Regions from separate parts of the Lentilactobacillus hilgardii genome, predicted to be linked through region 2. Evidence: predicted binding sites of a transcription regulator. Region 2 holds the regulator's gene; each other region holds the start of a gene.
The links. The regulator NrdR, encoded in region 2, represses ribonucleotide reductase genes. The targets are predictions, from matches to a motif close to ACACNATATATNGTGT.
Positions count from the first base shown of each region.

Region 1: a site for NrdR is predicted at 2,057-2,072, ahead of nrdD (anaerobic ribonucleoside-triphosphate reductase). Genes of this name have one in related genera too.
Region 3: a site for NrdR is predicted at 1,841-1,856, ahead of nrdJ (ribonucleoside-triphosphate reductase, adenosylcobalamin-dependent). Genes of this name have one in related genera too.

Region 1 covers NZ_CP047121.1:93,197-96,487, reverse strand. The annotation lists gene nrdD (anaerobic ribonucleoside-triphosphate reductase) at 1-1,941, opposite strand, end outside; gene GQR93_RS00465 (ABC transporter permease) at 2,183-2,956, opposite strand; gene GQR93_RS00460 (ABC transporter ATP-binding protein) at 2,963-3,291, opposite strand, start outside.
Region 2 covers NZ_CP047121.1:1,821,854-1,825,144, forward strand. The annotation lists gene GQR93_RS08560 (DnaD domain protein) at 1-1,278, opposite strand, end outside; gene nrdR (transcriptional regulator NrdR) at 1,278-1,772, opposite strand; gene coaE (dephospho-CoA kinase) at 1,784-2,377, opposite strand; gene mutM (DNA-formamidopyrimidine glycosylase) at 2,370-3,212, opposite strand.
Region 3 covers NZ_CP047121.1:2,947,741-2,951,031, forward strand. The annotation lists gene GQR93_RS13930 (DUF3737 family protein) at 1-236, shown strand, start outside; gene GQR93_RS13935 (MalY/PatB family protein) at 236-1,408, shown strand; gene nrdJ (ribonucleoside-triphosphate reductase, adenosylcobalamin-dependent) at 1,902-3,291, shown strand, end outside.

The DNA.
Region 1 (3,291 bases), 1.3 Mb from region 2:
GGTTCCAAGGTAGCCAACATGATCGTATGCCCAATCCCAAACGGCCTCCAAAGCAGCCGGATTCTGTTTCAAATTAGGGTATTCACAGTAATGGATAAAACCACCGGCCGCGTATTTTGGATAAGCCTCTTCAAAAGCCAACTTTTCAAACGGTGTTGGATTCTTTCGTACATCATAATGAAAACTATTTGTGTAGTACTCTTTAGATGTAATGTCATTGATCTTCCCAAATTTTTTAGTGTCCAGCTCACAGAAGGTATCTGTCAATGATTCAGCCGGTGTTGAATAGACGCTGAAATGATAGTCGTATTGATCTTCCCACTTTGCACAATAATCATGTAGGCATTTTACAATCGATACGGTAAACTTGTGGGCTGTTTGATTATGTTCCCAATCCGGTCCATAAAATTCAGTTCCGACTTCGTATAATCCAATGTAGCCCAATGACACCGTAGCCCGCCGATGCGTGAATAACTCATCCACGGAATCCGTATCTTTTAACCGTTTACCAAAGGCACCGTACTGATACAAAATGGGCGCATTTTTGGGCTTTGCCTGCTTACAACGATCAACTTTATTAAGAAGAGCCTTTTTAGCAATCTCCAATCGGTCTTGCAGGATTTCCCAGAAAACAGCTTTATCCCCATGGGATTCAATCGCAATTCTTGGTAAATTGATTGTGACAACGCCTAAATTCATTCGGCCACTGTTAACTTCTTTTCCGTTCTCATCATGCCATCCCTGCAAAAAGCTTCGACAGCCCATCGGCGCTTTAAAACTACCTGTTAATTCAATAATCTTGTCATACATCAAGATATCCGGATACATCCGCTTGGTGGCACATTCAATGGCGAGTTGCTTTATATCATAATTGGGATCATCGGGTTTGAGATTCAATCCTCTTTTTAGGGTATAAATCAATTTCGGAAAAATAGCTGTCCGATGCTGCTTTCCCAGCCCTTTAATCCGGACTCTCAAAATAGCACTTTGAATTTCGCGCTCAATCCATGATCTCCCAAGACCAAATCCAACCGTTGTGAACGGCGTCTGACCATTCGATGAGAATAATGTATTAATTTCATATTCCAGTGCCTGCATAGCATCATAAATATCTTTTTTAGTCTTTTCTTTTGCAAAAGCTTCCTGCTTATCAGGGGCAATCCAGTGTTTGGCATCTGCCAGATGTTTTTCAAAATTCAATCTAGCAAATGGTGCCAGCAGCTCATCTGTCCTGTCTGCTGAGCAGCCACCATATTGACTGGAAGCAACGTTCGCAATAATTTGAGACATTTGCGCGGTTGCTGTCTGAATCGACTTAGGTGGCTCGACATCGGCATTTCCGATTTTAAATCCATTGTTCAGCATGCCCTTAAAATCAATCAAACAACAATTAGTCATTTCAGTCATCGGTGAGTAATCCAGATCGTGATAATGGATATCCCCTCGCAAATGCGCCTTACCAACAGTTTCAGGCATCAGCGTGAGACCAAGAGATTTACCGACCATTCCGGCAGTCAAGTCTCGCCTGGTGCTGAACACATTACTGTCCTTGTTTGCGTTTTCGTGAACAACAGTGTCACTTTTATCAAATAACTGGTTAAGCTTGGTTGAAGGATTAATCGCTGCCTGCCACTTGGCTTCATCTTTTAAGCGATATTGGTCATAACTGGCAACCAAATCACCACGGTCCATTTCTGAAAGAACTGCTTTAAAACTATCTCTGATATCCTTTGACGTCAGTTCTTCTTCGAAGGATGAAAGTCGTTCAAAAATTTGCTGTTTTAATTTCTCCTGCACATCCGTCTCATCGGTAAGTGCCTCAATGACCAAATTAATTTTATACGGGTAAAAAGAACACTTTTCCCCGTCAGCCTTGATCACAGTTAGACTGCGAAGTTTAGTATCGTTTTGATTTGTTGCTTCAGTCTTAATGTAATCCATAGAATCCCTTCCTTTGGGTAAACTCGAAAATATAGTTAACATTGTTTAGTATAGCTGAAAATTATTTGAAAAAAAGACTTTAAAACACAATATATATGTGTTATGCATTGCCAACGCACTACATGTTGTGCCATAAAATTGCCAACAATTTCATAATAAAACCGTCAGACACATCCCAAGGACATGTCTGACGGTTTAAGTGCTCAATCAATTATTAATTTTTATCGGCCAATTCCTTTGACTAAACGTTTCGACGCTTAAAGACAGAGTAGCTTATTCCCAAAAAGATGACCATATAAACCAGACTGCCAATGAGTAATTCATTTGTTGATAAAAGCGTCATGTGTTTTAGGCTTGGGCTAATGACCTGATTAGGATAATTCATCATGTTTAACGGATTCCACTTTAACCAAGTCCACTTCTTAATAGCTATGATTAACATTGAAGAAACCACATTAATTGCAAAGTAGCCAATAATACCAACTGAAATAGCTGCGGCAGAACTCTTAAACAGATTTGCCAACAGCAAAACCAGACTTAAAACCAACCACAATGCCACAAATCCTGATAAAGACGTGTAAAGGGCCGTAACTAAGATACTATGCTTATTGCCATATGTTTCGCTGAGCTGAAATGTTCCGTTAAAAAGAATTAATTTTAAAATCAACGAATAAACAAATGCCAATGCAATAAAGTAGATTGAGTAAAGAACCATTGCAAGCCATTTGCTAACAAGAATTTCTCCCCGATAGTACTTTCGATAAAGCAATTCTTTAATTGTTCCATATTGAAACTCCATCGAAATAATTGAACTGGCAGCAGCAATCATAAATAATACAATCCAGTCAAAACCAGTAAATAAACTGACAAATATTGTCTTGGGGTCAATTGTGTTTGGATGATTCCGACTAATCACAGCAAAGATAGTCATTATCACCAGCAGGATAATTGATGTTGCCCACGTACTTTTTTTGTGCACCAATTTAAATATTTCTTGTCTAACTAACGTTACCATATCAGATTAGCCCTCCTTCACTTTGTCATTCTTCAATAAATCAAGCAGTGAAGTCTCAAGATCACTATGAACGTGTTTAACATCCTCGATTTCGATATTATTAGTTGACAATAATTTAATAATATCGGCCATTTTGGTCGTTTCATCCTCAACAACACTAACATGATCAGAATCGATTAACTTGTATCCGTTTTGAGATAGGATATCCTTGGCTTTAGCATCATCAGAGGTCTGAAGAACCATTGATCTCGTGCTGCCGCTTTCCAAAGTCGCCATATCACCACGATAAACGATTTGTCCCTTATCAATGACGATTAAATCATCAATTAATTTTT
Region 2 (3,291 bases):
TGTTTCTGTAATCTGTCGGCGGCCGCCGGATGAATATCGTCGTTGCGATCGTTGTGTCTCTTTTTCCTGCTTTTCTTCAGTTCGTTTTTGAACCTGTAAAATGGCTTTTTCTGCATTCGTTACATGGTTTTGAGCCCAATTATCCGCAATTGTATTAACTAAATTTTGATTGAGAGTTGAATTTCCAATTCCGATGAGAACATAGTAAATAAGAACGTTAATAACCTCACGCGGAAGCAATCCCTTCGAAACCAGTTCTCGAATCATTCGTTGCTCACCAGCAGTTACCATACCGCCCTTTTGGTCTTTAATTTGCTTTAAAAAGCTAATTGGCGCATTTTCTTTACTAATCTGGATAACTTGTTGAGTGGGCTGATCAAATTGTTGTACCAGTTGTTGCCCATCCGCATCATCTTCAGGCTTCTTGTTTATTGAATCCGGCACTCTAACTTGTGGTTGTGTAAAGTCGCGTGCAATAATGAATTTCAAACTTTTCTGATTCAATTTATTCGTGTTTAGATTTGTCGCTTTCTTGATCAATTCACCCATTTTAATTTCATCTATACCATAAAGTGAATACTCAGACAAAATCAATGGCTGTGCCGCTTTAACACTGGCAGCATCAACGTACGAATTTTCTAAAATATCCAAAAGAAGATTAAAATCAAACTCCTCTTTTGAAGGTTCCAAATAACGATGATTCAGTTCAGCAGAATTCCCCGAGATGGTTTGCTTGGCAATATTAACCGGACCAGGAATATTTTTAACAGAATTTTCCGGAATCTGAAAAACATCAAGGAGCGAAGCCGAGACATTCTTAACCTGGCCAACATCCGGCATTGGAATAAACAGCCGAGCAACAATTCGGTTATAGGTATCCTCACCCACTCTTCCCAAAAGTAAAATCGACAAAATATCAGTTTTTAAAAACTCGGTTGCCGTGCATGGCTCTCTCATGGAATAAACATAACTATCAGGTGAAGTAAGTGAGACGGATGTGACTAATAAATTAACTGCTTCGAGCTTACGGCGATACCGTAATAATTTGTCAATACCAATATCCAAAATACTTTGGAGTTCAAAATGTTTATGAAGAATCAATCGATTATGATCGCTCACACTCAATGACCAAAGTAAATTATAAAGCTGCACTGCACCCCGCCCAATAATTGGTAAATACAAGTTGGTAAGAACACTCTGATCTACGCTTTTGTTTGCACTGGCATTCAAAACAAGATATTTCGAATCGGGAGTTAATTTATTTTCCGAATTTAACATTACTTCTCCTCAGGATGCTGTTTAGCAGCATTCTTTTTCTTATCCTTCTCCATAACTTCTTTGAGTTCTTTATAAAAAACAGACATATCCTTAAATTGACGATAAACACTGGCAAACCTGATATACGCAATCTCATCCAGATTCACCAGTTCCTCCATCACATACTCTCCGATTTGACGACTGGTAACTTCATTTTCACCTGAAGAACGAACTTTATTTTCAACCCGATCAACCAAATCAGTAATCGCATCCATTGAAATCGGCCGCTTTTCAGCCGACCTCACGACACCTTTAAGAATTTTTTCGCGGTTAAACTCTTCTCGATTGCCATTTTTTTTGATAACCAGAAGTGGTGTTGCTTCGACCCGTTCAAACGTCGTGAATCTAAAGCCACAGTGTTCACATTCTCTACGGCGCCGAATGACACGACCATCATCGGTTGGTCGACTATCGACAACCTTGGACCCGTTATATCCACAATGAGGACATTGCATGGCTTTCACCTCTAATATTTCTTTTCTTGTTGTAACCAATCTTCTACTTGCATATTTGTATTTTCTAAACTACCTGAATTATAAATAATTGTATCAGCCAAATCACATTTTGTCTGCAGTGACCACTGGCTTTTAATTCTGGCAGACGCCTGACTAATTGTTAAATCATCTCTGCGTCTTAAACGTTTCATTTGAGTCACTGGATCACAATATACAACAACAATTGAATCTGTCAAATAAGTATACCCGTTTTCAAATAAAGTTGGGGCGTCTAGGACCGTTAATTGCTTATCACGGTAACGATCAATTTCATGAATGATTTTTTCTCTGATGAAGGGATCCATCACTTGAACAAGTCGTTTTAATTTTTGGGGATGTTGAAAAACAATTTCCCCGAGTCTGGTTCGATCAAGGCGACCGCTTGAAGCTAATACTTCCTGACCGAATTCCGCTGTGATTGCCTTTAAACCGTTCTCACCAGGCTCTTGAACCTGATGTGCCACGATGTCTGCATCAATTATCGGAATGCCTTTCCTGCCAAGAAAAGTGCTCACTGCAGATTTTCCCGTTGCAATACCACCTGTTAATCCAATCACTTTATTCATGACGATCACCGTGAATCACCTGACAATTTGGGCAAAAATGTGTCCCCCTTTGGGCCAGTTTGATTTTTTCAATAGGTGTCCCACACCTAAGACAAGGTTCTCCCTGTCGACCATAGACGTTTAAATGATTTTGAAAATTGCCAGCTTCGCCATAAGCATTGGAGTAAGAATGAACAGTAGTCCCGTGACCATCAATTGCCTTTTTGATTTCATCAATAATACTTTTACGGAGTAATTTGAGTTCTGCCACTGATAGTGTATTGACAGGCTGCTTAGGGTTGATTTTGCTTAACCAAAGCACCTCATCGGCATAAATGTTTCCCAAGCCGGCAATATTACTCTGATCCAAAAGAAACGGCTTGACCAGCTTTTTACTTTTACCAAATATTTTTCTCATGTAATCTAAGGTTAAGTCCCTTTCAGTCGGCTCAGGACCTATTGTTTTTAATCCAGCCACAGTCAGTTCATGCCCGGTGTCAACCAAATTCATTCTACCGAATTTTCGCGTATCATTATATCGAAGCTGACGCCCATCGGTTAAATGAAAAACAATATGAGTGTGCTTGCTTAGAGGTGTTCCTTCAGGCTCAACATCGTACTTTCCTTCCATTCGAAGGTGGGATACAATTGTTAATCCATTGTTAATCCGAATAAATAAATATTTACCCCGGCGATCAATTTTTTCAATGATCTGATTTTTGAGTGCGTTTGTGAAATCCTCAGGTGGTAAATTGATCATTTTAGGATATAACACATCTACCGTCCGAATTTGACTTCCTGCAACCAGTTCGGTCAGGCCCCTTCGAACAGTTTCAACTTCTGGTAATTCAGGCATAATCTATCTCCTTGATTCTACTTAATTAAACATTTAAAAATTGTTGCCTAAATAAAGCAATAATCTGTCAACCAAACAA
Region 3 (3,291 bases), 1.1 Mb from region 2:
ACATTGATCACTTGACCATGCGCAACTGTCGTTTGATGGAAACCGATCTGGCCTTCGAGTATTGTTCCAACATCGATGCAGAAATCAACTCAACTATCGTGAGTGTTAAAAATCCAATCAGTGGTAAAATTCACGCACACTCAATTGGAGAAATCATTATGGATCCAACCAAAATCGATCCAAGTAAAACAACCATCACAACCGACACTAAAATCACAAAAAGGAAGTCAGCATAATGTATGATTTTAAATCAATTATCCCCCGCCGTAACACCGATTCGGTCAAATGGGACGTCAAACCCAACGAATTGCCGATGTGGGTAGCCGACATGGATTTCAAGGCAGCGCCGGAAATCATTGATGCCATGCAGAAGAAGGTTGCTTTTGGTATTTTTGGTTATGAAGAACCCCATGCTGACTATTTCAATGCCGTTGCCGACTGGTACGCTACCGAACACCACGCCCGGCCCAAAACGGCGTGGATGCTATTCTGTACAGGTGTCGTCCCATCTATTTCATCAACTGTTCGCCGTGTCAGTAACGTCGGTGATAACGTTGTTGTCCAAGCACCGGTTTATAATATTTTCTACAATTCAATTATTAATAACGGCCGTCACATTCTATCAAGCGACTTGCTTTATGATTCCGCCAACCACCAATACAGCATTAATTGGCAGGATCTGGAAGCCAAGTTGGCTGAACCGTTAAGTACCATGATGATTCTATGTAATCCCCATAATCCGGTCGGCAAAGTCTGGTCCCGAGATGAACTGATTAAAATCAGCAGGCTTTGTATGAAATACCACGTCACGTTATTCAGTGATGAAATTCATGGTGACTTGGTGTGCGGCAGCCCTGAATACACCCCTATTTTCTCTTTGCCGGATGATTTGATTCAGAATACCATTGTCAGCGTTTCTCCAAGCAAAACGTTCAACGTGGCCGCACTGCACGCAGCTACCCTCATTGTCCCCAACGAAGGACTGCGAAACATTGTCAATCGTGGTATCAACACCGATGAACTTGGTGAGCCCAACTTATTGGCAATCCCCGGTACCATTGCCGCTTATACAAAGGGACATCAATGGTTGGCCGAATTGAAACAGCAGCTTACCCGAAATCGCGATATTTTTACAAATTATTGTGAACAGTTCATACCGCAGATCAAAGTGATTGCGTCGAATGCGACTTATTTGGTTTGGATAGACTGTAGTACTATTACCCGAGACTCATCCCAACTGGAAGACTTTATCCGTCAGGACACCGGTCTCTATATTTCTGCCGGCTCTGTGTATGGCGGCAACGGCAATCAATTCTTAAGAGTTAATATTGCCTGCCCCGAAACAACGCTTCAGGATGGTTTAAAACGTCTTAAAAAGGGAATTGAAACGTATATCAATCAGAAATAAGTAAAATCACTCATAACCGGAAGGGGCTGAGACAAAAGTCATTTTGTCCAGTCCTTTTTAATTTCATCACGATGATGACCGAGCAAAAATAGCTATGCAATTTTCCCGTCATTCTTATCCAATAGCGCTTATTTTTGCCTTGTTTCCTTCCGAAAAAATCGGTAAGATGGATGTTGCACGGATTTAGTTAAATCAATCATTTTGATTGACACGGTAAACAAAACAATCCGTTGGCTACACCAGATATCGTTGTGGTCAACCCATTGAAAACACAATACTTATGGAAAATCCATTAAATAACAGATAGTTGTTTTAAGACAACGGAGCGTTAAATTTTTTTCGATGGCCGTCAGCCCTTGCCAGTACAAGGCTGGCGCACTCATCTGCTGAATTTCTCCGGACACAATATATTGATTATCCTCTCTCGTCGAGATACTATATATAGTGTTAACTCGAACGAAATACGAGAATCAAGAGTACGGGAGGAATCGTTATGCAAGCAATGAAACTTTCATCAGTTTCACTCTCTGATGAATTTATAAACCAAATTAAAAACGAAGTCACACCGCACTGGGGCGAACTAGGCTGGGTTACATACAAAAGAACTTATGCTCGTTGGATCCCAGAAAAGCAGCGGACAGAAAATTGGGACGAGACGGTTAAACGGGTAGTTGAAGGAAACATCAACCTTGACCCGCGTCTCCACCAAAACAATGTTGATCCACAAGTGATCAGCGAATTAACCGATGAAGCCAAGAAGCTTTATAAATTGATTTACGGATTGGCCGCAACACCTTCGGGCCGTAATCTTTGGATTTCAGGTACACCTTATGAAGCACGTAACGGTGACGCATTAAATAACTGTTGGTTCATTGCTGTACGGCCACAGCCATACGGTGACAGCCACATCGTGCCCGAATACCTTAAAAAGGATCAACCAGCTGTTTCAATGCCCTACTCATTCATGTTTGATCAATTAATGAAGGGCGGCGGTGTCGGTTTTTCTGTCACTAAAGAAAATGTCCACAAGATTCCGCTGGTTGACAACAAAGTCAACCTGACTGTTGTTATCGATAAAGACAGTGAGTCATACGCTGATTCACTTAAGATGGGAGCCGTTGATAAGGACGACTACTTCAAGAACCACTCAATCACGGATGCCGCTTATTATCGTCTACCCGATACCCGTGAAGGTTGGGTATTATCAAACGCTCATCTAATCGATTTACACTTTAAATCAACCAATCCCAAGAACCAACAAAATCTGGTCCTTGATATGAGTGATATTCGACCAAAGGGCGCTAAGATCAAAGGATTCGGCGGTACCGCTTCAGGGCCAATGCCTTTGATTGAGATGCTCTTTGATATTAATGGCGTCCTCAATAATCGTGCCCGTCGTCACCTTTCATCAGTTGATATGACCGATATTGGTAATATGATCGGGAAAACGGTTGTTGCCGGAAACGTTCGTCGTTCGGCCGAATTAGCATTAGGCTCTGCCGACGACGAAGATTTCATTACAATGAAACAAGATAAAGAAAAATTGTATCATCACCGTTGGGCTTCCAACAACAGTGTTGCTGTTGATTCCCAATTCAGCAACTACGGTCCGATTGCCGATTCTATTCGTCACAATGGCGAGCCGGGAATCGTTAACTTGGAACTTTCCAAGAATTATGGTCGTAAAATTGACGGCATTCAAAAAGATATTGATCCAAACGTCGAAGGGACGAACCCTTGTGGTGAGATTTCACTTTCAAACGGTGAACCCTGCAACTTGTTTGAAGTCTTCCCTTACGTTGCCAGCCAACAAAATTGGAATCTTGGTGAAGCCTTTACTTTAGGTACTCGTTTCTCCAAGCGGGTTACTTTCAGTCCATATG